3 regions of the Clostridium thermosuccinogenes genome follow, and region 1 is predicted to be linked to each of the others. Evidence: predicted binding sites of a transcription regulator. Region 1 holds the regulator's gene; each other region holds the start of a gene.

Region 1 (8,194 bases):
AATAGCTGCAGGAGAAGTGGTGGAAAGACCTGCATCGGTGGTAAAGGAACTGGTGGAAAATTCCATAGACGCAGGAGCTGAAAGCATTTCCATAGAGATCAAAAACGGCGGGATAAGCTATATCAAGGTAGTTGACAACGGTTCAGGCATAGAAGAGGATGATCTTGAAATTGCTTTCGAGAGGCACGCAACCAGCAAGATAAGGCATGCTGACGACCTGGAGTCGATTATAACCATGGGCTTTAGAGGCGAAGCCCTGGCAAGCATTGCAGCCGTTTCAACCGTTGAAGTGTCAACGAGAGTTAGGGAAAAACCTCACGGAACCTATATAAAAATCCAGGGCGGAACCGTACAGGATGTGAGACAAACCGGCTGTCCCGTAGGGACTACCTTTATAGTCAGAGACTTGTTTTACAATACTCCTGCCAGGTTTAAGTTTTTGAAAAAGGACAGCACCGAAGCCGGATATGTGTCTGATCTGGTAAGCAGGATAGCTCTTGCCAATCCTCACATTTCCTTCAGATTGGTTAGCAATCATTCCCAGGTTCTTCATACCCCTGGCAATAATGACCTGTTAAGCACTATTTTCAGCGTATATGGCAAAGAGGTTGCCCGGCAGGTGGTCAGGATCGATTATGAAGAAAGCGGCATAAGGGTTACCGGATATGCAGGAAAGCCAGAAATTGCAAGAGGTACAAGAAGCCATCAGACTATATTTGTCAATGGAAGGTATATAAAAAGCAAGCTGGTAAGCTCGGCCATCGACGAAGCTTATAAAACGCTTTTGATGAAAAACAAGTTTGCTTTTATTGTGTTAAATATTGAATTGAATCCCCTTCTGATTGACATAAACGTCCATCCGACAAAAATGGAAGTGAGGTTTTCCGAAGAGCAAAAGATTTTTAGAATCGTTTACCATGCAGTAAACAACGCTCTTCTGGGTACATCCCTCATAAGGACGGTGCGCCTGGAAAGCAAGGATAGCAATATATTCAAGTTCGACGGCTTTGAAAAGGCCAATGGGGACTTTTTGCAGCAGGATATATATTCCGGGATAAATCCGGTGTTGGATAAGAAAAAAACCGGGACAAAAGAAGCCAGGACAGAGGAAGCAAAGCGGCATGAAATAGAGGGCACAAAAGGAGCAAATTATATAGCAGGAGAAGCTCTGGCATGGGAAAGCGGAACAGGAAGAGCCGCAGCGAGAGAAAGCTTCTCAAACATAACCGGAGCACAAAAAACTTCGACAAAAGACACTACAGCAAGCAACGCCTGGATGGAGTCACCCGGAGAAAAATATAATTTCCCAAGCAAAGCTGAAGAAGAAATCGACGAAAGGGAAATTACAGATTGCAAAGATGAAACAACGAAAATCGATGCAAGGGAAGTTACAGCATTCAAAGACGGAGCAGATAAATCCGATGGAAGGGATATTACAGCATACAAAGTTGAAGCAGATAAACCGGATGTAAGAGATATTACTGCATATAAAGACGAAGCAGATAAGTCCAATGTAGGAGATATTACAGCATATAAAAGCGAAGCAGATAAGTCCAATGTAGGAGATATTACAGCATATAAAGGCGAAGCAGATAAGTCCAATGTAGGAGATATTACAGCGTACAAAGGTGAAGCAGGAGAATCCGGTACAAGAGATGTTTCTGCATTCAAGGGTGAAACAGAAAGATTCAATGCAAGAGGTATTACAGCATACGAAAGGGAAGCGCAAAAAATCGATATAAATGAATTTACTGCAAGCGAAGCTGGATCAATAAAACATGGAGCAGTAGAAAGTGTTCCAAGCGCAACCGGAGAAGACGAATTTGAAGAAGACTTGACCTTGACAAACGAAACCGGAATAGGAAAAGCCAAAGCAGGATATGAAGAAAAAGCATCCCTTGCCATAGACGAGGATGTTAAATTTCAAAGCTCCGATGCTGAAACCTTCCGCGAGGTGTCATCCCGTTATGGTGAAAAGACTCCTGAAGCTGAAATGTCTTTAAGCGAGTGTACGTTGGTTGGTCAGGCTTTCTCAACCTATATCATTTTGCAGCATAAGGACGAGCTGATGCTTATAGACCAGCATGCCGCCCATGAGCGTATAACTTATGAAGCGATGAAGAAAAAGTTTATGGATAACGAATCTCTATCCCAGGAGCTGCTAGCTCCCATTGTTATAGAAGTTACCAATCAGGAGCTAAAGCTACTGCAGGAAGAAAGAGAATTTTTCAATAAACTGGGTTTTATTTATGAGGATTTTGGCAATAATTCCATTATACTGAGATCCGTGCCCTTTGCATGCATTGATGAGCCTGTAAAAAGCGTTTTTTTGGATGTTGTGGACAGTGTAACCAAGGCCGGCAAGGACAACTACAGAAAAATCGCCGACGACGCGATATACACCATGGCTTGTAAGGCTGCAGTAAAAGCAAACAAGCGGCTGGACGAGATGGAAATAAGAAAAATACTGGAGGATTTGGACAAACTGGAAAATCCATATACTTGCCCCCATGGACGTCCAACAATTGTACGGCTTACTAAATATGAACTGGAAAAGATGTTTAAAAGAATCGTATAAATGAAGAACGGATATAGTTAAAGAAGCAACTGTGGGGTGGATTATGGATAAGGTGATAGTCATTTTGGGACCTACCGCTTCCGGTAAGACAAATTTGTCAATTGATCTGGCTAAAAAGCTGGATACTGAAATCATATCTGCAGATTCAATGCAGGTATACAGATACATGGATATCGGAACAGCTAAGCCGGATATGGAAGAAAGGCAGGGTATAAAGCATTATCTCATTGATGAAATATATCCTGATGAAGAATTCAATGTTGTGAAATTTAAAGATCTGGCAGAAAAATATATTGAGGAAATATTAAAAAGGGGAAAAATTCCCATTATAGCAGGAGGCACAGGGCTTTACATCAACTCCTTGATATATAACATAAATTTTTCGGAAACGGAAAGCAATCAGGAGTTGAGGGAAAGGCTATGGAAGGAAGCCGAAGAAAAAGGCAATCGTTACCTTCATGATATACTAAAGAAAATCGATCCGAAGGCAGCGGAAAAAATCCACGAAAATAATGTAAAGAGGGTTATCAGAGCCATAGAAGTTTACGAACAAACCAAAAAGCCCATATCTTATCATCAGGAGTTATCCAGAACCCAGGCTGTAAAATATGAATATATACTGATTGGATTGAGAATGGAAAGGGAAATTCTTTACGACAGGATCAATAAGAGGGTCGACCTGATGATGGAAAAGGGCCTGGTGGATGAAGTCAAAAGATTGGTAGAACTGGGATACGACAAAAACGCCGTGGCGATGCAAGGTATTGGATACAAAGAAATCCTCTCCTACCTAAGAGGAGAGATTTCACTGGACGAAGCAATTTATATTATTAAAAGGGATACCCGACATTATGCCAAAAGGCAGATGACATGGTTCAAAAAAATACCTGATGTCCATTGGATTGACGTCGACAAGCTGGACGGACATTTAGAATTATTGGAAAATGTCAAAGATTATCTTGCAACATTTGGAATTTTCCTATAGAATAATATTAAAATGATGAACCAAAACATTGCTCATTATATATTTAATATACAATGTGTCAATATTTATGCAAGCGCAGAAAACAGAGGAGGATTATTGTGGTTAAGAATAGTATTAATTTGCAAGATGTTTTCCTGAATCAGGTAAGAAAGGATCATATTCCCGTTACAATCTATCTTACCAACGGCTTTCAATTGAAAGGCATGGTAAAAGGATTTGACAACTTTACTGTAGTTTTGGATAGCGAAGGAAAGCAGCAGCTTGTTTATAAACATGCCATATCAACTGTAAGCCCGATGAAAATGGTAAATTTGATTTTCAACGATAACAAAGAATAAAATATATTTATTTTTATGGGCAATATAATTGATATATCCATTTCAGAAGTTTTACCTGTGCATGATAAAATAGGGTCCATATTATTAGGCCCTATTTTATTATGCTGTCATTGATTGTTCTGCTATATAGTTTTCCATGCATCTGCTGTAAGCTTTGAAAATAAGAAATTGAGCTTATGCTGCACTTCGGTGTTATCCAATCCATTAATCTGCTTGATACTCTCTTTAGTTTATTCTTAAAATCTCTATATGTCATTTAAATCTTTACATTTACACAAGAAGCCTTGGATTAAAGCACTGCAATTCCGTCCCTTGCCTTAAGTCTGTACTTTAATCCGCATAATATCGCAATATCGTATCAGAAATAAGCTATAAAGCTTATTGAATCACAGCTTTCTGAAAACACCAATCACTTTCCCGAGAATTGACACGCCCTCTTTGACGATAATGGGGTCGTAATATTTGTTCTGCGGCTGAAGCCTGATATAATCCTTTTCTTTGTAGAAGGTTTTAACCGTCGCCTCATCTCCAATCAAAGCAACAACAATATCGCCGTTGGATGCCACTGACTGCTGCTTAACAAGCACATAATCCTTGTCTAATATGCCTGCTTCCACCATACTATCTCCCTGAACCCTCAGCATAAATGCCGTAGAATTCTGTACGAAATCCACCGGGATTGGAAAGGTGTCTTCTATATTCTCAACAGCGAGAATGGGCTGTCCTGCTGTAACCTTGCCGACTATAGGCACATCCACCAGCTCTTTTTTGGAATAATACTCGCCTTCTTTTCTAACTTCCGTTTCCTTGTTATTGGATATAATCTTCAACGCTCTGGGCTTTGTAGGATCTTTCTGAAGATAACCGTTTTTTTGCAGCTGCTCGATATAACCATGTACAGTAGAGGTCGATTTATAACCCATAGCGCTGCATATTTCCCTTACTGAAGGAGGATACCCTTTTTCATCTATTTGCTGTCTAAGAAATTCAAGTATTTTCCGCTGCTTTTCATTAAGCGGACTCTTATTATCTTTTTGCATGGTTTGCACCTCAGTTCGAATTATTTGATAGCAACCTTTCATAAGCCAGAAAATTTATAGTAAATCAATATGTAACCAGACCCACGGATAATGATGCAGGCCATACCACCTGGCTTAATTACAGGTTCGGCATTCTTTCTACCTTATTATAACATATTTTTTACAAAAATCAAACTAATGTTCGAATTTTTTTCACAAATTATTGACAAAGAACTAATGTTCGTATATAATTCAGTTAACAAAGGAACAAATGTTCTGTTGTGGAGGCGGTTTTATGAGAAAAAGGTATGTATTGAAGAACAAGAAGAGATTCATATTATTCATTTCCTTCATAACCTTCATAATGCTTACAACCTTGTTTGCCGCAAGCGTACAGGGATATAAGGAACCTACATATATGGAAATAACCGTTTTTCATGGGGACAACCTGTGGAATATTGCCGAAAAATACAGCACAGGCGGAGATTTGAGAGAGTACATTCATAAAATAATAGAAATAAACAATCTATCCGGCAGCAACATATATGCAGGCTCCAAGCTTTTGATACCTGTCGGAAGTTAGCAGTACGAAAGCTTAATCAGCTGCATACTTTTTGAATTACCATGTTTACTAATGCATTCCCACCGGTTATAATTTATCTTAATAATGGCAATAAAAAGGAGTATATCAGTATGAACAAGGAATGTTTGTTGTATGACCGGGAATGCGTTGATTGTGGCGAATGCGACATATGCGACCTGGACCCGGAGAAAAGGTGCGACAACTGTTGCAAATGCCTGGATGATATAGATGAATATAGAACTGTTTATTTGGAAGAGTTCATGGACATTCAAGAAGAAAAAGAAATGATAGAAAATTTCAATAATAATGAAAAAGAGAAAGAATGACATGATGTTCTGATAAATAAGGTTCTGCCAAGTTCAGTACTATCATTCAATACCTGGGTTTAGCCTGGCTTTACCAGCTATCAGTTCAATGAACTCCGATTTGAATACAACTTTCTATGACAAAATCATAGAAAGCTGTTTATTATTCCAGAAAGAAAACATTAAAAAGTGAAAATAAAAAGGGAAGTTAATTCAATCACTAGCCTAAAGACATATCCCTTAAATTATTGACATATTAGTAAAGTGTTATATAATTGAACATAAATTACATAGATTGCCAAAGCCGTTAATTTATTTTATTAGATTTGGTGTTGATCATGGGTATAGATATTTTATTTTATGAAACAGACACAGACATGAATGCCCAACCATCATGGTTGTATAGTGCATATAAGGATTTGCAAATAGACAGTATCTTTCAGCATCTTTATTCTGATGATTTCTATTCCAGTCTATAATGGAAGATTGTCAAGGGAGCTCAAGGAGTTATCCGAATTGATTAATAGAATCAATTCCGACACACTGGTACTATTCAATGAGCCTTTTACGTCCTGTACTTCAGTGGACTCATTGACAATGTCACTGGAATTGATCTGTTATCTAAAGTTGCTGGGAGTTAGAGGCCTGTGGGTGACCCATATTCACGTTCTGGCGGATCAGTGCGATATTTTGAATAAATTGCTGGAGCAGGGTTCAAAGCTAATCTCACTGGCTGTGGGAGTGGAAGAAGGGGACGACAAACTGCTTTATCCAAATTACAAGGTTTGCAGGGTGAAGCCCCAGCACAGCAGTTTTGCTCTGGATGCCTTGCAAAGAAACGGCATTGACTGGCTTTAGATTTGTGAGTATATCTAAAAAAGATGCCATCATGTTGAAAGCAAATTCCGATTTGGTGAATATGAACTCGAAGATGGAACTGCCTTTGAAATTTCTTAGCTGGTTCATCAGGAAATTGCATTTTCAAAAAGGGAACTTTTTCTTCTTTAAATACGCCTAAAATTATTATGCGTAAAAATATGTCTTAAAAAGGTGTGGTAACAATGGGTAAAAGATTACTGGTTTTTTTATTGGCTCTTACAATCTGTATGGCTGCAAGTACAGTCGTCTTGGCAGACGATGTGGATGTCTTGAGGATTGCGGTAAACGGCGAAACAATTGAAATGCCTGCAAAGGTTATCGATGGGGAATTGTTCTTGCCCCTGCGGGCTATTTCCGAAAAGCTGGGGTTTGAGGTCTTGTGGTCCGGAAAAAATCAAGAAATTATCATTCGCATGCCCGAAAGGAATATCAATATCCGCCTTTCGGATTATATAATTGCCGTGGATGACCATGAGTCTTATATCCAGGGAGGATACACCCATGTGGGCGGCAGGACTTACATGAGGCAGGACTTTTTTAGCGATAATATGGGATTGAAAATAATATGGGATAAGGCTAAAAACGATGTAAGGATACACAGCGTCAAGGAAAATCCTATTGTAATCAATACAAAGAAGGAAGTAAAAGAAACTCAAACCTTGAAGCTTACTATTCAATATCCGGAGATTAAAGGATTGGATAACACCGAAGTGCAGCATAAGTTAAACTCCTTATTTTCAAAACTTGCAGCAGAGGCAAAGAAAGAAGGATATGAATTTGCAAAATACATAGGCCAGGATGAAATCGCAAGGGGTATTAAGGTTGAAACCTATTTCAATTACCAGGTCAAATACAACCAGAACGGCATGTTGAGCATCGTGTTTTCCGCCTACCTGTACAGCGGAGGCGCTCATGGCAATACCCTTCAAAGCTCTTATACCTTTGATCTGAACACAGGAGAGGAATGCGATTTAAAGGATTTATTTAAGGATGGCATTGATTATGTATCCTATATCAGCGATGAAGTGAAAAAGCAGATGGAAGAGAAGGGAATGACCTATGCACTGCTGAATCCCTTTGATGCTATAAAAGCCGATCAGGATTTCTATTTATCGAACAATGCCGTTGTGGTTTACTTCCAGGCATATGAATACTTTCCTTATGTTTTCGGCATTCCTGAATTTGACATTCCCTTATTAACATTAAATGATATGCTAAAGCCTGAATTCAGCTTCCTTACTGCCATACCTTTAAAGTTTGGCAAAGATGGCTACGAGCAAAAAATTTCTACGGAAATTAAAGGGCATATAGGCGATATGGTGGATAGTGTGTATGTTGATGGTGGAAGCGCGTACATTTATGAAAAGGCCGACGATAATGAATACCTTCATATGGGTTTTGCAGGCAAAGAGTATTATGACCTGGGAGCCATAGCAGATAAAAACAGCATTGCTGATGACCTTGTTTGCACAGAGGCATTGGACCTCTTTGACAAAACAATGGTTAA
Region 2 (8,194 bases), 1.7 Mb from region 1:
AAATCGATGATATAATCCGCCGTCTTGATTACATCAAGATTATGCTCTATTACCACCACTGAATTTCCTGAGTCCACCAGCTTCTGCAAAATATCTATAAGCCTGTGTACGTCAGCAATATGAAGTCCTGTGGTAGGCTCATCCAATATATACATGGTTCTGCCGGTGCTCTTTCTGGACAGCTCGGTGGCAAGCTTAATCCTCTGCGCTTCTCCTCCCGACAGTGTGGTAGACGGCTGACCCACTTTTATATAGCCTAATCCCACATCATATAATGTCTGAAGCTTTCTCTGTATCCTCGGTATGTTTTTGAAAAATTCAAGGGCATCCTCCACGGTCATATCCAGGATGTCCGCAATGCTTTTTCCCTTATATTTGACCTCCAGGGTTTCCCTGTTATACCGTTTCCCTTTGCACACCTCACAAGGCACAAAGATATCGGGGAGAAAATGCATTTCGATTTTTATTATCCCATCGCCGTTGCATGCCTCACAGCGGCCTCCTTTTATATTAAAGCTGAAACGGCCTGCTTTATACCCTTTCATCTTGGCTTCCGTAGTTTCAGCAAAAACTTCCCTTATTAAGTCAAACACACCGGTATAGGTTGCGGGATTTGACCTGGGAGTCCTTCCTATAGGCGATTGATCTATATTGATAACCTTATCCAGGTATTCAACTCCCTTTATGCCATCATGCTCCCCGGGCCTTGTCCTCGCTCTGTTCAGCTCTGCTGCAAGGTGTTTGTATAGTATCTCATTTATCAGCGAGCTTTTGCCCGATCCGGACACCCCGGTGACACAGGTGAATACCCCCAGGGGTATCCTGGCGTTTATGTTTTTCAGATTGTTTTCTCTGGCCCCGGTAATCTCAAGCCATTTGCCGTTTGGGCTGCGGCGCTTTTCAGGCACCTCAATCTTTCTCTTTCCGCTTAAATACTGACCGGTAAGGGACTCATCGCACTTTTTTATTTCTTCCACAGTACCCTGGGCTACCACCTTGCCTCCGTGCACACCGGCTCCCGGTCCTATATCAATTATATGGTCGGCCGCATACATTGTGTCTTCATCATGTTCAACTACTATGAGAGTATTCCCAAGATCCCTCAACCTTTTAAGCGTAGCAAGAAGCTTGTCGTTATCCCTTTGATGCAAACCTATGCTGGGTTCATCAAGAATATACAAAACTCCCATCAGACCGGACCCAATCTGGGTTGCAAGCCTTATTCTCTGAGCCTCTCCTCCGGACAAGGTTCCGGCAGACCTGGACAATGTCAGGTAATCCAGGCCAACGTCCACTAAAAATCCCAGCCTTGCGTTTATTTCCTTTAATATTTGCCGGGAGATCATTTGCTGCCTTTCAGTCAGTTCCAGCTTACTGAAAAATTCCTTCAGATTGGCTACCGGCATAGATGAAATCTCAGCTATATTCTTGCCTCCCACGGTGACGGCAAGGCTTTCCTTTTTCAGCCTTGCCCCCTTGCATTCGGGACAGGGGCTGGAAGTCATAAATTCCTCATAATATTGCTTCATCCCTTCCGACTGGGTTTCATGGTAACGCCTTTCCATCACATTGATTACTCCATCAAAAGCAGCCATATATGTACCACTTCCATAATCGCGCACATATTCCATCTGAATCTTCTCGCCCTTTGTGCCGTAAAGTATTATGTCGACAATATGGTCCGGCAGCTTCTCTATGGGAGTGCTCAGCTTAAATTTATAGTGCTTGGCCAGCCCATTAAAAATCATCCTCGCATACGCGTCTTCGCTTTCTACATTCCATCCGGATGCGACTATTGCCCCCTCCAGCAAGGATTTGGAACGGTCAGGGATCACCAGATCCGGATCGATCTTGAGAAATGTTCCCAGACCGCTGCAAACCGGACATGCTCCATAGGGGTTGTTAAAAGAAAACATTCTGGGCGCAAGCTCTTCTATGCTCACTCCGCATTCACTGCATGCGAAATTCTGGCTAAACAGGAGCTCTTCCTTGCCTATCACATCTATTACAACCAATCCTCCGCTCAGCTGGAGCACCGTTTCTATGGAATCCGCCAGCCGCCTTTGGATATCCGGCCTCACCACAAGCCTGTCCACCACAATTTCAATCGTGTGCTTCTTATTTTTATCCAGACGTATTTCATCATTTATATCCATTACCTGGCCATCAATCCTCAACCGGACATATCCGGCCTTTTTTGTATCCTCAATCAGCTTGTGATACTCACCTTTTCTTCCCCTGACCACAGGAGCCAGAACCTGTATCTTTGTCCCCTCTTCCAGGGATAATACCTGATCCACCATCTGATCCACGGTCTGCTGGGTTATTTCCCTGCCGCAGTTGGGGCAGTGGGGTATACCGATTCGCGCATAAAGAAGCCTCAAATAGTCATATATTTCCGTAACCGTACCCACTGTGGAGCGTGGGTTTCTGCTGGTAGTTTTCTGATCAATGGATATTGCCGGAGACAAGCCGTCTATATAGTCCAGATCCGGCTTTTCCATCTGGCCTAAGAACTGCCTGGCATAAGAAGATAGGGATTCCACATATCTCCTCTGCCCTTCCGCATAGATTGTGTCAAAGGCGAGGGAGGACTTTCCCGAACCGCTAAGCCCTGTTATGACAACAAATTTATTCCTCGGAATCTCTATATCAATATTTTTAAGATTGTGCTCTCTTGCACCTTTTATAAGTATACTGCTCTTTAACATAAATAACACCTGCCTGCTATGATATTTGACACTGCCCGCGCCAAAGTGCAGGGATCATAAAACCTGCCGCTTTAAGTTATGGACATCTTACCGTTCCTATTATTGACAAATTATCCTTTGATTAGGAAGCTTGTCCTGCAATAAATACTCTAATTATTATAACAGATTAGTATAAAAAAACAAACACTAGTTCGCATCTGAAAAATAATTTTTATAATTTCTTTAAACTATTTATACATTCGTATATAATGAAAATAATAATAACTGGACGAGGTGCATTTGAATGAAAAATACGCCACTTTATGAGGTTAGACCCATAAACAACCTCAAAGAGATGCTAAATTCGAGTGTGGAGCTTTATGGAAACAAGCCTGCTTTTCTGGCAAAGCCTAAGGAAGGAGGCGAATATAAGCCCATACTGTTCAAGGAGTACAAAGCCGATGTGGACGCTTTCGGAACCGCACTGATAAGCCTTGGACTCAAGGGTAAAAGAATAGCCTTAATAGGGGAAAACCGATATGAATGGAGCATATCGTATCTCGCCGTTTTGAACGGTACCGGCATCATCGTGCCGTTGGACAAGGAACTCCCGAAAAATGAAATAGCGAACCTGCTCACTCGTTCGAAGGCAAATGCAATAATTTTCACAGGAAGCAAGAGGGACGATATAAAAGACATTGCCCGGGAACTTAACACTGTAGATTTTTATATTGACATGGATGCCGTCGAAGATGATGAAACTGTGATGTCTTTCGGAAAGCTTCTGAAAAAAGGCCATGAGCTCGTTAAAAACGGCGACAGGAGCTTCATTGATGCTGAAATAGACAACGAAGCAATGAACATATTGCTGTTTACTTCCGGAACCACCGATACGTCAAAAGCGGTGATGCTTTCCCATAAAAACATATGCGCAAATCTCATGGCCATGTGCCAGATGGTTTATATAGACGATAAGGACATATTCCTTTCAGTGCTGCCCATTCACCATACCTATGAGTGTACCTGCGGTTTTCTGTGCCAGCTGTACAGAGGCTGTACCGTCGCCTATTGCGAAGGTTTGAGGCATATACCCAAAAATCTTGCGGAATCAAAGGCTACGATGATGTTGGGTGTGCCCCTGATTTTCGAAGCCATGTACAAGCGCATATGGGATCAGGCATCCAAATCCGGTTTGGACAAGAAGCTCAGAACAGGAATAAAGATAAGCAATCTGCTTAGAAAATTCGGAATCGATATTACAAAAAAACTGTTCGCACAAGTGCACAACAGCCTGGGAGGTCATGTACGGCTTTTCATAAGCGGTGCCGCAGGAATAGATCCTCTGGTTTCCAAAGGTTTCAGAGATCTCGGCATACCCCTCATTCAAGGTTATGGGCTCACCGAATGCGCTCCTATTGTCGCGCTTAACCGTGACATATACTATAAGGATGATGCGGCAGGACTCCCTCTCCCCGGAGTGGAAGTCAAGATAGACCATCCCGATGCCGACGGTGTGGGGGAAATCATAGCAAAGGGCCCAAATGTAATGCTGGGGTATTATGAGGACGAAAAGGCCACTTCAAAAGCTCTGAAAAACGGCTGGTTCCATACAGGAGACTTGGGTTATATAGACAGTGACGGTTTCGTTCATATCACAGGAAGGGAAAAGGATGTCATAGTTACTAAAAACGGTAAAAACATCTACCCGGAAGAGATCGAAACCCTCCTCAACAGGTCTGATTATATAAAAGAATCGCTGGTTTACGGCAAGATGGAAGAAGGCAGCGATGAAGTAACAGTAGCAGCCGAGATCATACCCGATATGGAAAAAATACAGGCTGAGTTCAATATAAGCTCCATTGAGGATAAAAGAGTACGGGAAATAATACAAAACGAAGTCAAAGCTGTAAACAAAAAGCTGGTAACTTATAAATATGTGAAGGAGTTCCAGCTGCGGGAAAAGGAATTTGCCAAAACTACGACCAAGAAAATCAAGAGATATCTGGAAAGGAAGCAATAAGCCCTAAAAATACATGACGGCCTGGCGGGTAATATTATAGTAGGTACTTGTGCCTTCTTTGCGGAATTTATGATATCAAAAGAGGTTGCAAATAACCGTAACATGCCGTTTATAGCAGAATGATACTTCTATGCTTCATGCTTGAAATGAACAGGTGTCCTCCACCTGCAAAGGTGGAGGATTTAATTTTACCCGGCTGTGCATCAAAAAATTTATACTATAATCTGGGTTAATTTTATACATCAGTATTGTGAAAAATCTTTATTTATGGTATAATTATCCTAGTTAAAAATAAGATTTAATTAGTTTAGACCCTTGCCTCCTTATATTATGGAGAAAGTGTCCGAAACCAGTTAAATCCATAATTTCAAGGAGGTAATTAGTATGGCTGACAAAACTCTAGTATGCAAAGACTGCGGAAACCAGTTCATATTCTCTGAAGGAGAACAGGCTTTCTACAAAGAAAAAGGATTCGAAAATGAGCCTCAGAGATGTCCTGAGTGCAGAAGAGCTAGAAAAGCTCAGAGAAGGAACAACAATTTCTCAGGTGGAAGCAGGCCTTCCGATGGCAGATGGTAACAAAAATTTAAGGAGAGTTGAAAAACTCTCCTTTTATAATGCTTTTATATAATGTTTCTATTACAGTTTTCTCACTGCCGGACGAGGCATTACTCTTCCACTGCTTTTTTCAGCGCCTGATCCAGGTCATAGATCAAATCGTCCGGATCTTCAATGCCTATAGAAAGCCTTATCATGTCCGGAGTCACCCCTGCCGCTTTTAAATCCTCCTCAGACAACTGCTGATGAGTCGTGCTGGCAGGATGGATTACAAGGGACTTGGCATCGGCTACATTGGCCAGGAGAGAGAAAATCTCCAGACTGTCGATAAACTTCTTGCCTGCTTTCAGGCCTCCTTTTATTCCAAAAGTGAATATTGAACCAACACCCTTCGGGAAATATTTACGAGCCAGCTCATTATATTTGTTTCCTTCCAGGGAGGGATAATTCACCCAGCTTACCAGAGGATGTTTTGAAAGGAAATCCACTATTTTTTTAGTGTTGGAAACATGCTTTTCCACCCTCAGGGACAGAGTCTCAAGGCCCTGCAAAAACAAGAAGGCATTAAACGGGCTCATTGCTGCGCCAGTGTCCCTCAAAAGCTGAACTCTCGCTTTGGTTATATAAGCTGCGGCACCTACATCCTGAGCATACCTTATGCCGTGATAGCTCGGATCAGGTTCTGTCAGTCCGGGGAACTTGCCGCTTCCTATCCAGTCAAATTTGCCGGAATCCACAATCACACCGCCAATGGATGTGCCATGCCCTCCTATGAACTTTGTTGCCGAATGAACGACTATGTCCGCACCGAACTCTATAGGCCTTATGAGGTAAGGAGTTCCGAAAGTATTGTCCACTATCAGCGGAATCTTGTTTTCATGGGCAATGGCAGCAACCGCCTCTATGTCCACAAGATTGATGCCCGGATTGCCTATCGTTTCAAAATACAGGGCTTTTGTCCTTTCGGTTATTGCCTTGCGGAAATTCTCCGGATCATCCGGGTCGACGAAAATTGTCTTGATGCCAAACTTCGGCAGTGTATTGGCAAACAGATTATATGTACCTCCATAGAGGGTGCTGGCTGAAACAATCTCATCCCCCTGTTCGGCGATGTTCATTATGGCATATGTGATGGCAGCGGAACCGGATGCCGTAGCAAGGGCTGCTATACCACCCTCAAGGGCAGCTATTCGCTTTTCAAAAACATCCGTGGTAGGATTCATAATGCGGGTATAAATATTCCCCGATTCCTTAAGGCTAAACAAGTTTGCAGCATGGTCCGAATCATTGAATACATAGGAAGTAGTCTGGTAAATAGGCACTGCCCTTGATCCAGTGGTAGGATCAGCTACCTGTCCTGCGTGAACCTGTAGTGTGTCAAACTTTAATTTCCGTTCTTCCGTCATAAAGTAAAACCTCCTTTGGATTGTTATTTTTGATTTTTCTTGATATTATCACATGGTTATTTGTCCATGACTGCTGCTTTCCGGTTGCTACTCCGGCAGTTCCCTGCTTGCTGGCTGCCGGGTGTTTCAATCAAATATAGTACATGTATCCCTGATCTGAGTTTCTTTTTTTATATTCATCCACAAGATCCTGGAGGGTGATGGAAAATACAACTTCGTTTATGCATGAATTGATTTTATCCCATACCTGAGATGCAATGACAGTCTCCACAAGGCTATTTCCTTTTTGGAATTCATCACCGGTTTCTACCACCTCAAGGTTTCCTTCCATAACCTCAAGGACATCTCCAACCCGGATTTTAGATGGTTCTTGAGCCAGAATGTACCCACCCTGGGCGCCTTTAATACTCTTTACCAGGCCTGTTTTCCTCAGCACGGAGAAAACCTGCTCAAGATAATTTTCCGATATCTGCTGCCTTTCAGCAATGCTCTTGATAGAAACAGCATCAGCCGATGAATGCACGGCAAGATCAACCATAGCTCTCAGCCCATATCTGCCTTTGGTAGACAGCTTCATTTTGCCACACCACCATTTCCTAGTAATCCTATATGAATATTTATATTATAATACTCCCTATCAAATTCATTGTCAATAGAAACCTGCATAATTTAAACTGTTGTTTGCATGTTAAGTCGAAGAATTTATTATGTGCCGAAGCTTTTCAGGAGGTTGACCTCATCCTCTGTAAGTTCCCTGCATTCACCGGGCTGGAGGCTTTTATCGAGTTCTAGGCTTCCCATGGCTATGCGCCTTAGGTATTTCACCTTCTTGCCGACGGCCTCAAACATCCTCTTTACCTGGTGAAATTTGCCCTCATATATTACAAGCTCTATCTCAGACCGGTCTCCTGACACAATGATATCCAGATGAGCCGGCAAGGTTTTGTAGCCGTCATCAAGAACCACTCCCTCTTTGAATATGGCAGCATCTTGGTCGGTAACGGTTCCGGCCACCAGCACATAATACCTTTTCGGGACATGCTTTTTAGGAGACAGCAGTTCATGGGCCAGCTGCCCGTCATTTGTCATTATGAGCAGCCCTTCGGTATCTATATCGAGTCTTCCCACCGGAAACAAATCAAAGCACTTATATTCATCCGGCAGTATATCCACCACCGTCCTGAGCCTGTTGTCATATGTGGCCGATATCACTCCCTCAGGCTTGTTCATCATGAGATATATGTACTTTCTATAGCAAAGCACTTCGTCCCCTATCTCTATGACGTCATTGACAGGGTCGACATGCATGCCGCTGTCCTTTGCGGTAATTCCGTTTACCTTAATGACACCGCTCTTTACCAGCTGCTTAACCTCCTTGCGGGTACCATAACCAAAGTTGGACAGAATTTTATCCAATCGTTCCGTTTCCCTCAAAATGCCACCTTCTTTCTTCTGCCTTCGTAAAAAATTAGAATTACCTGTCGTACATTTTCAGCAGCCGTCATGCCATTTTCCTCCAC
Region 3 (8,194 bases), 380 kb from region 1:
TCAGGTTTTCTAAGCTGATGGCCAGGCTTTCAAAAGGATCCCTCTGGCATACATCCTGCTCCACAATGTACCATTTGATTCCGATTTCCCTGCAGGCATCAAGAATTGCAGGCCAGTTCAGGTTTCCCTCGCCAACTTCGGCCATTATCCTTCCCTTCTTAATATCCATTACCATGTCCTTCAAGTGAACTATATCCATTCGGCCTTTCATCTTTCTGATCCAGGCTGCAGGATCAGAACCACCGCTCTGTACCCAGTAAGTATCTATTTCTGCATTGAAAGCGCTTTTATCGCTCTCTTCGAAGATTATATCCAGCCCAATTTTGCCGTCAAATTTTATAAACTCAAAATCATGATTGTGATATACAAAGGATAAACCTGCTTCCTGAAGCTTTTTTGCTATTACAGAAGCCTCTTTTGCAAACCGGATAAATCCTTCCTTTGAAGAGCGGTATTCTTCCGGCATCGAACCCAATCCAACATACTTGCAGTTCCAAAGCTTGTGATCTGCTATGACACCTTCGATATCATCCTTCAAGCGTTGATAACCTATGTGGGTTGCACATATCTCCAGTCCATTGTCATCGGCGATTTTTTTCAGCTGATCAGGAGCAATCGGACCCATTCCTGACACCTGTACAGCTTCATAGCCTATTTCTTTTACCTTTTTAAAGGTTTTAGCTATATCTTCAGGGGTTCTGCAAAAATCCCTTAAAGTATACAACTGGGCTGCTATATTTGACTTTGCCATTGTTACATTCCTCCTGAACCTAAATTACTTACTTTTACTTTATCGCATATTAAACCCCTGTTCATTGCTTTTATTGCTTCAAATATAGCTTTTGTTGACAAGATTAAGGCTATACCCGCCAATTCTCAATTTTTCCTGCTTGCGACGCTATGGCTCAATATCCAGTATGTTTCTCTTATACTCCGTATACAGCTTTTTAAGCTCTCGTATCTTCTCAGCCATCTCCAACTGCAACCGGGACACTTCATCATAATTTCCAGCATCCATGTTCTTCCTTATCTCAGCGAACAAGGAATCCTCCCTCAGAGAGCTCTTCATAAGGTAATGCCTGAGATTATTTATCCTGGTCCAGATTTCTTCATCATAATCATTAAATTCTCTGCCTTTATGAAGCTTTACGCAGCTTCTTACCAGCTCGGCATTTTCGTTTATTATTCGCTCACACAGTTCCATCGTCCACTGGATTCTGGCAGCCTTGACATAAGACTCCAGTATGTCTTTTTCAAACACTCCTCCTTGCTCCAATACGGCAGCTTTATCTGCGTATTTTTGCAGATTGCAGAGGTTTTCCCACACTGTAGCGGGAGGCACCCCAAACAGCCTGTTCCTCTCCTCCTCAGTATAGTGTTCGAATACATCCTCTTCACTTCTGTAGGCTCTATCGGTTTCAAGATAATCGCTGTGTTCTCCCGGCTCTTTGGTAAATTCCTTTTCCAGCTCTTTAGACGTTTTGCCTGAGGATACCGCGTATCTGATCCCATCCAGCATGGCCTGGTAAATTGCCGCCAATGCCAGATATGTATTGGTATGAGGATTAGGCGACCTAACCTCAAATCTCAGCGACATGGGATTGGAATTATCTTTAACAAGCCCTACCAAAACCGTCCTGTTTCTGGAGGGAGTTTCAGCGTTCTTGCCTATGGAGGCAACAATACATATTGGAGCTTCAAACCCTGGCTTCAAACGGTTTAGAGCGTCATTGCTGGAGGCTATGAACGGATTTACCGCTTCATAATTCTTCAACAGACCCATCAAAGCTCCCCATCCAACGGTATTGAGAAAATCCTTCCTCATGTCCCTGGGAGCAAACAGATTTACCATTTTGCCATTTTTCAGCTTTGCCGTCACATTGACATGGGTATGCTCCCCGCTTCCTGCCACACCTTCTATGGGCTTGGCCATGAAGGTGACTTCCAGTCCGTGCCTTCGGAAGGTTTCCTTTATCAAAATCCTGGCAATGAGCTCATTATCTGCAGCCTGCAGAGCCAAAGCATACTTCCAGTCAATCTCCAACTGCTCCATGATGTGGTTGAGCCTGCCCTCACCACCGATTTGCGCCTTAACCCCACCTACTTCCTTATGGCCCATTTCCGGTTCCAGTCCGTATCTTTCCATCAAAAGCAGGGACTTTTCCAAAGCGGTCCGTACTGTGCCCTTTGTCCTTTTCCAATACTGCTCCTGGAGCATCTGGGATGCTGACAATTCTTCGTATTCAGCCCTATCCCCGGGAGTCTTAACCCAAAACTCCAGTTCTGTGGCCGATGTAAGCCGTATTTCCTGTATATCATCAATATTTATGCCGAGTTCTTCGGCAGTTTTCGGATTGCTTTTTAGGATTTTGAGAATTTCACTGCTGAAATAATCCACCGATTTTTGCAGAATGGACCTGGAATCTACCCTTCTGCCGTTATGTACAAGAAAAGAAGGAATCCTCAAAGTGCCTACCGGCTTTTTAGTTTCAAAATCAATATGTTCATAATTATAATCCACAAACCATTTAACTGAAATGTCGGCTACAAGGTCAACCTTTCCGTCGTTCAGGGTGGCAATACCTGGCAGCACCACGCTGGAACCGTCGGTCTGCACTCCCCCGTTTAAAAATTCATCAATATCATCAATAAAATTCTTGACCGGGATTTTTTCATCGGTATCATTTCCTCTAAGGTCTACTCCCACAAAGGAAACAAATTTAATTTCCGGATGCGCTCCTATGAGAGAAATTATATCCTCCTTAGAGTGCTTTTCCGGCGGTATTATATATAGTAATTCCGATTCATTAAACTCTTCCATAACGTTGCTCATATTCATCCTCCCAAAATATTATTAAGTATCCATATTCATAAAAAAGCTCAGAATTCACGATATATCAAATTCTATATTGCATAGCAGTTTTTATTGAAACTATCGGTAAATCCTGTGATTTTAATTATGACCTTTTTCCTAGCCTTACATGGTTATCCTTGCCTGATATCAAGCCCTGCGGGCTGATTGAATATCTTTCTTGTATAAATTCCAATGACCGCGGAATTATACAGGAAGCACCAGATTTTACCATAACCTGGCCTAAAATAAAATATAAAAAATTATACCATAAAAATAAAAAAAGAAACAAATATAAATTAATATTTGCTTCTTTTAACTGGACATTTTAATTTTCAAGTTTAGTAAAAACTACAGAAACAATAAAATAAAACACTACAGAATTTTCTGCTTCAGCTCCAAAATCCTGTCCCTCAACTGCGCTGCTTTTTCAAACTGCAAATCCGCTGCAGCATTTTTCATTTCTTTGGTCAGCCTGTCAATAGCCTTCTGAATATCTTCCATGCTCATATCTTCTACAGTGTCCTGAACTGTATAAGTTTCGGCTTCCTCGGACACCTTCGTCGCTTCAATCTTATCCCTGATGCCTTTTGTCACAGATTTTGGCACAATACCGTGCTCCTCATTATACTTCATCTGTATTGTTCTTCTTCTGTTGGTTTCGCTTATTGCCCTTCTCATGGAATCGGTTATCTCATCGGCGTACATTATCACCTTGCCTTCAACATTCCTCGCAGCCCTTCCTATTGTCTGTATAAGAGAGGTCTCGGAGCGCAGAAAGCCTTCCTTGTCGGCATCCAGTATCGCCACCAGGGATACCTCCGGCAGGTCCAGACCCTCTCTCAGAAGGTTTATTCCCACCAGAACATCAAAAACCCCCAGCCTTAAATCTCTTATGATTTCAACCCTTTCCAAGGTATCTATATCAGAATGAAGGTACTTGACTTTAAAATCCAGCTCCTTCAAATAGTCGGTCAGATCCTCAGCCATTCGCTTGGTAAGGGTAGTAACCAGCACCCTTTCATTTTTGGCAATTCTTTCGTTAATTTCACCGATCAGATCATCAATCTGACCCTTGACCGGTTTTACAACCACCTCAGGATCCACCAGTCCCGTCGGCCTGATTATCTGCTCCACTATCTGCGTAGAATGCTTCCGTTCGTATTCCGCCGGAGTAGCGCTTACATATATGACCTGGTTAACCCTTTCCTCAAATTCCGAAAATTTCAAAGGCCGGTTGTCAAAAGCCGAAGGCAGCCTGAATCCGAAATCCACCAGAGACTGCTTCCTCGATCTGTCCCCGTTATACATGGCACCTATCTGAGGTACGCTGACATGGGATTCGTCGATTATTAAAAGATAATCCTCAGGGAAATAGTCAATAAGTGTATAAGGCGGGCTTCCCGGAGTTCTTCCGCTGATATGCCGGGAGTAGTTTTCTATGCCCTGACAGAAGCCTACCTCCTGCATCATTTCCAGATCATACCGCGTCCTTTGCTCAAGCCTCTGAGCTTCCAGCAGCTTACCCTGGCTCTTTAGCTCCCGGAGCCTTTCTTCCAGTTCCTGCTCTATAGTTTTTACAGCATGTTCCATTTTTTCTCTTGTGGTAGCATAGTGGGATGCGGGAAAAATCGCCACATGGGATCTTAAACCGATTATCTCCCCTGTCAGGGAATCAACCTCAGTGATCCTCTCTATTTCATCACCAAAGAATTCTATGCGCAGCACCTTTTCGGAGGAGCCGGCTGGAAATACTTCCAGCACATCTCCCCTTACCCTGAACTTGCCTCGTTTGAAATCTATCTCATTTCTTTCATATTGAATCTCCACCAGCTTGCGTATTACTTCATCCCTGTCCTTTATCATTCCCGGCCGGAGAGACACCATAAGGTTTTTATAATCTTCAGGATCACCCAGGCCATAAATGCAGGATACGCTGGCAACAATAATGACATCCCTTCTTTCAAAAAGCGCTGCTGTCGCCGAATGCCTCAGCTTGTCTATCTCATCATTGATAGAAGCATCCTTCTCAATATATGTGTCGGTGGATGGTATATATGCTTCAGGCTGATAATAGTCATAGTAGCTTACAAAATATTCAACAGCATTGTTAGGAAAGAACTCCTTGAATTCACTGTACAGCTGTGCTGCCAGGGTCTTGTTATGGGCAATCACCAGGGTCGGCTTTTGAACCCTTTCTATGACATTGGCCATGGTAAAAGTTTTACCGGAACCGGTAACCCCCAGCAGAGTCTGATGCTTATAGCCCATATTCAAGCCGTGGACAAGCTTGTCTATAGCTTGCGGCTGGTCTCCGCAAGGTTTGTAATCAGAAACAATTTTAAACTCAGGCATTGCTGATCTCCTTACTTTACTTAATTTGACCGGCTATGCAGGCACAGACGGTTTAGTCATCTTTTTCTTTATACCTTTCATTACATTTGCTCACTAATATATTATAGCATTATATATGCAATAATCAAACATATGTTTTGTTAATTTATGTATGATATCACCATCTATCGTTGCGTAATTTCACAATAATCTCATGGAAACCTTCATTTGCACAAAATCATTTGATAATATGTTCAGTTCCTATGATACTCCATGTATAATTAAAGGATCTTTTCAGGATTGACTTGGAAGAGATTTTTACTGTATATTTTTAAACGCATAAACGCTACATAAATGCTGCTTTCAAATTTTTTACAGTAATTTTTTTAAAAAACAATATATATATTAGCAAAAGATGGAACTTTCCACCATTTACCAGAGGAATTCCCTTCGCTACGTCGAAATTATTAGTATTACGGCATTAATGCCACACCTGTAGCAGCACATGGTGCGGCCGTTTGCCTGGTGTGCAATGGGTTGTTTTTGTTATGCTTTGTCCTCAGGACTTAAATTTGGTTTTTGTTATATAAGGTGTTGCAAACTAATGTGTGTGTAATGGAGGCTGTATGTTTGATTTGACTGTATTAGGCTATGATCTTTACCACCTTTTTTTTTACTTTACCATTTATGCCTTTATCGGGTGGTGCATGGAAACCGCCTATGTATCTTACCTGGATAAAAGATTCGTCAACAGAGGCTTTTTAAACGGTCCCTTCTGCCCTATTTACGGATTTGGGGTTATCCTTATCATATCAGTATTAAGGCCTGTAAAAGATAACCTTGTATTGCTTTTTCTGGGTTCCTTTGTGTTTACCTCTCTGCTGGAGTATTTTACTGCCTTCATCCTGGAAAAAGCATTCAATAGTACCTGGTGGGACTACAGCGACAAGCCTTTCAATATTCGCGGCAGGATTTGTTTGTCCAACTCAACACTTTGGGCTGTCTTATCAACAATTATCGTAAGGTATGTACAGCCTTATACAACCCGGTTGGTGGATCAAATTCCTCATAATGTCGGTATTACCACGCTTTATATATTGTTAATTTATTTCATCATTGACTTGATTTTTTCCGTGATATCAGTCATAGGATTAAATATCAGATTAAAAAAGCTGTATATGCTGTCCATGGAACTGCAGGCAAAGTTGGAATATGTGAAAAGTGCCACCATTGGAAAAATAGCTGAACTGGAAAACATGCTGCAGGAACTTAAGAACAGATACAATAATCTCCTCAACAGGAACAAGCTTTCTCAGATTAGAATTTTGAAAGCTTTTCCCAGATTGAAGTCCTTAAAATTCAACAATGTTCTGAATGATTTAAAGGAGAACATAAAAAAATACAGCAGGTTTTGATTCAAGCTTTTTTACTTCTCCTGATCTTTATTTCACTGCCAATAAGTATTATTATGGGAAGAAGGACTTGAAACGGAAGTGCATAAATGTTGTATACACGATAATTCCAATCTATCATTGCCGTTATGCTTATATAGTTGACATAGGCTACTTCTGCCATCAGCAAAGCAACAGGTGTGACTATAACTCTATAACTTTCAATTTTCAGCACTTTTGCCAGGCCTTTACAGGCAGCCAGCAAACACACACATACTTTAACAAATCCTGCGATCATGAATGAAATAGCCACTGATCCTTCTACCCTTTGGATGAAGCCGCCGACATTAACCGTCCTTATGGATGAATATGTTGAGAAGTATAGGATTGACATGAATTTTTCCCCTAGAACAAGGATATTCATCAGAGCAACAATGGTAAGAATTACCCCTCCTACCAGCATTCCCGTAAGAAGAATTCTGTAGGGAGAGCTTTTATCTTTAAGAGCTCCAAATACCATTGTAAATATCACTGTCTCGGCGAAAGGAAATGCAAATCCTGAAATCGCACCTTTTATTACCGGCTTTGGTCCATTATACATTATGGGCAGGATGTTGTTTATCTCCATATTTGGTATACTGAGCAAAACAAGAGCTATAATAAAAAAGATAACGAGATGAGTAAAGAATTCCGACCACTTCCCAAGAAGCTCAATACCGTCCTTTACCGCCCATATGCACAGCAGCATGAAAACTATTACGATAAACAATTCCGGAGTCTCGGGAAGAGCAATGACATTTATAAATTCGCTGAAGTTTCGGACGACCAGTGAGCCCAGGTGGAAGGCATACCATATATATAGGATGGATATTACACCTCCAAAAAACCGTCCGAAAACCATCTGCAAAATTTCAAAGAGATTTTTTCCCGGAAAGTTTGACAGAATCCTGGAATAAGCCAGCAATGCAGGAACTGCCATAATGATGGACAGCAGAGCCGCAATCCAGGAATCCCGCTTTGCTTCTTCTGCAATCCCCAGCAGCAGATTGCTTCCCAAAACAAAAAGTATTGTCATCATAATTCCTTGTTTATTGGTTATCAATTCCTTTTCCATATAACTCTCCGGCTTTCCTGTTAGTATCTAGGCAATTAATCGCCTGTCAGCATCAAAACTATATTTTTGATCGCTTTGCTGGGGCTGGGGAGCCTTACATCAAGGCCGATTAAAACTGCCACAACAAATGATGCTGCAAGCCCAATGAGATAAATCCAAAAGTCCTTTCTACGGCTTTTTTTATCATAGGCAGCAATTCAAAAACCACAATAAAAGCATATAACAATACGACAAAAACAAGCATGATATCACCTTTTTATATTCTCTATAGGTTCTCGCATAAGAGCGGTGTTTCTGATTTGCACATTGGATTTCACACTAACCTTCAAATCCTTAAATCTTTCATCCCACTCAGACCCAATTTGCTTCCAAACTTTCGGCATTTTTGCTTTAATTGCTCTTCCGAATCCGAATATATCACTTCCGTATTCCTTTTGGACTTTCTTTATGGTCTTTTCACATCGACTTTCTATTTGCTTTTCTATGCTTTCTTTTAAAGCCAAA

The links. The regulator LexA, encoded in region 1, represses DNA repair genes until DNA is damaged. The targets are predictions, from matches to a motif close to CNAACANNTGTTNG.
Region 2: uvrA (excinuclease ABC subunit UvrA) is a predicted target of LexA. The motif match lies at 2,892-2,905, and genes of this name have one in related genera.
Region 3: uvrB (excinuclease ABC subunit UvrB) is a predicted target of LexA. The motif match lies at 5,332-5,345, and genes of this name have one in related genera.

What each region holds. Positions count from the first base shown of each region.
Region 1 covers NZ_CP021850.1:2,038,946-2,047,139, reverse strand. Annotated here, with positions in the region: gene mutL (DNA mismatch repair endonuclease MutL) at 1-2,578, shown strand, start outside; gene miaA (tRNA (adenosine(37)-N6)-dimethylallyltransferase MiaA) at 2,622-3,563, shown strand; gene hfq (RNA chaperone Hfq) at 3,662-3,901, shown strand; gene lexA (transcriptional repressor LexA) at 4,288-4,941, opposite strand; gene yneA (cell division suppressor protein YneA) at 5,216-5,503, shown strand; gene CDO33_RS08995 (hypothetical protein) at 5,614-5,829, shown strand; gene CDO33_RS08990 (P-loop NTPase family protein) at 6,325-6,666, shown strand; gene CDO33_RS08985 (stalk domain-containing protein) at 6,870-8,194, shown strand, end outside.
Region 2 covers NZ_CP021850.1:3,702,256-3,710,449, forward strand. Annotated here, with positions in the region: gene uvrA (excinuclease ABC subunit UvrA) at 1-2,711, opposite strand, end outside; gene CDO33_RS16325 (AMP-dependent synthetase/ligase) at 2,995-4,710, shown strand; gene CDO33_RS16330 (zinc-ribbon domain-containing protein) at 5,095-5,289, shown strand; gene CDO33_RS16335 (homocysteine synthase) at 5,379-6,674, opposite strand; gene CDO33_RS20965 (hypothetical protein) at 6,646-6,804, opposite strand; gene CDO33_RS16340 (RrF2 family transcriptional regulator) at 6,805-7,251, opposite strand; gene CDO33_RS16345 (pseudouridine synthase) at 7,380-8,108, opposite strand; gene CDO33_RS16350 (RsmF rRNA methyltransferase first C-terminal domain-containing protein) at 8,176-8,194, opposite strand, start outside.
Region 3 covers NZ_CP021850.1:2,421,850-2,430,043, forward strand. Annotated here, with positions in the region: gene CDO33_RS10555 (sugar phosphate isomerase/epimerase family protein) at 1-751, opposite strand, end outside; gene CDO33_RS10560 (type I glutamate--ammonia ligase) at 899-2,833, opposite strand; gene uvrB (excinuclease ABC subunit UvrB) at 3,227-5,206, opposite strand; gene CDO33_RS10575 (putative ABC transporter permease) at 5,812-6,600, shown strand; gene CDO33_RS10580 (GerAB/ArcD/ProY family transporter) at 6,602-7,690, opposite strand; gene CDO33_RS10585 (Ger(x)C family spore germination protein) at 7,939-8,194, opposite strand, start outside.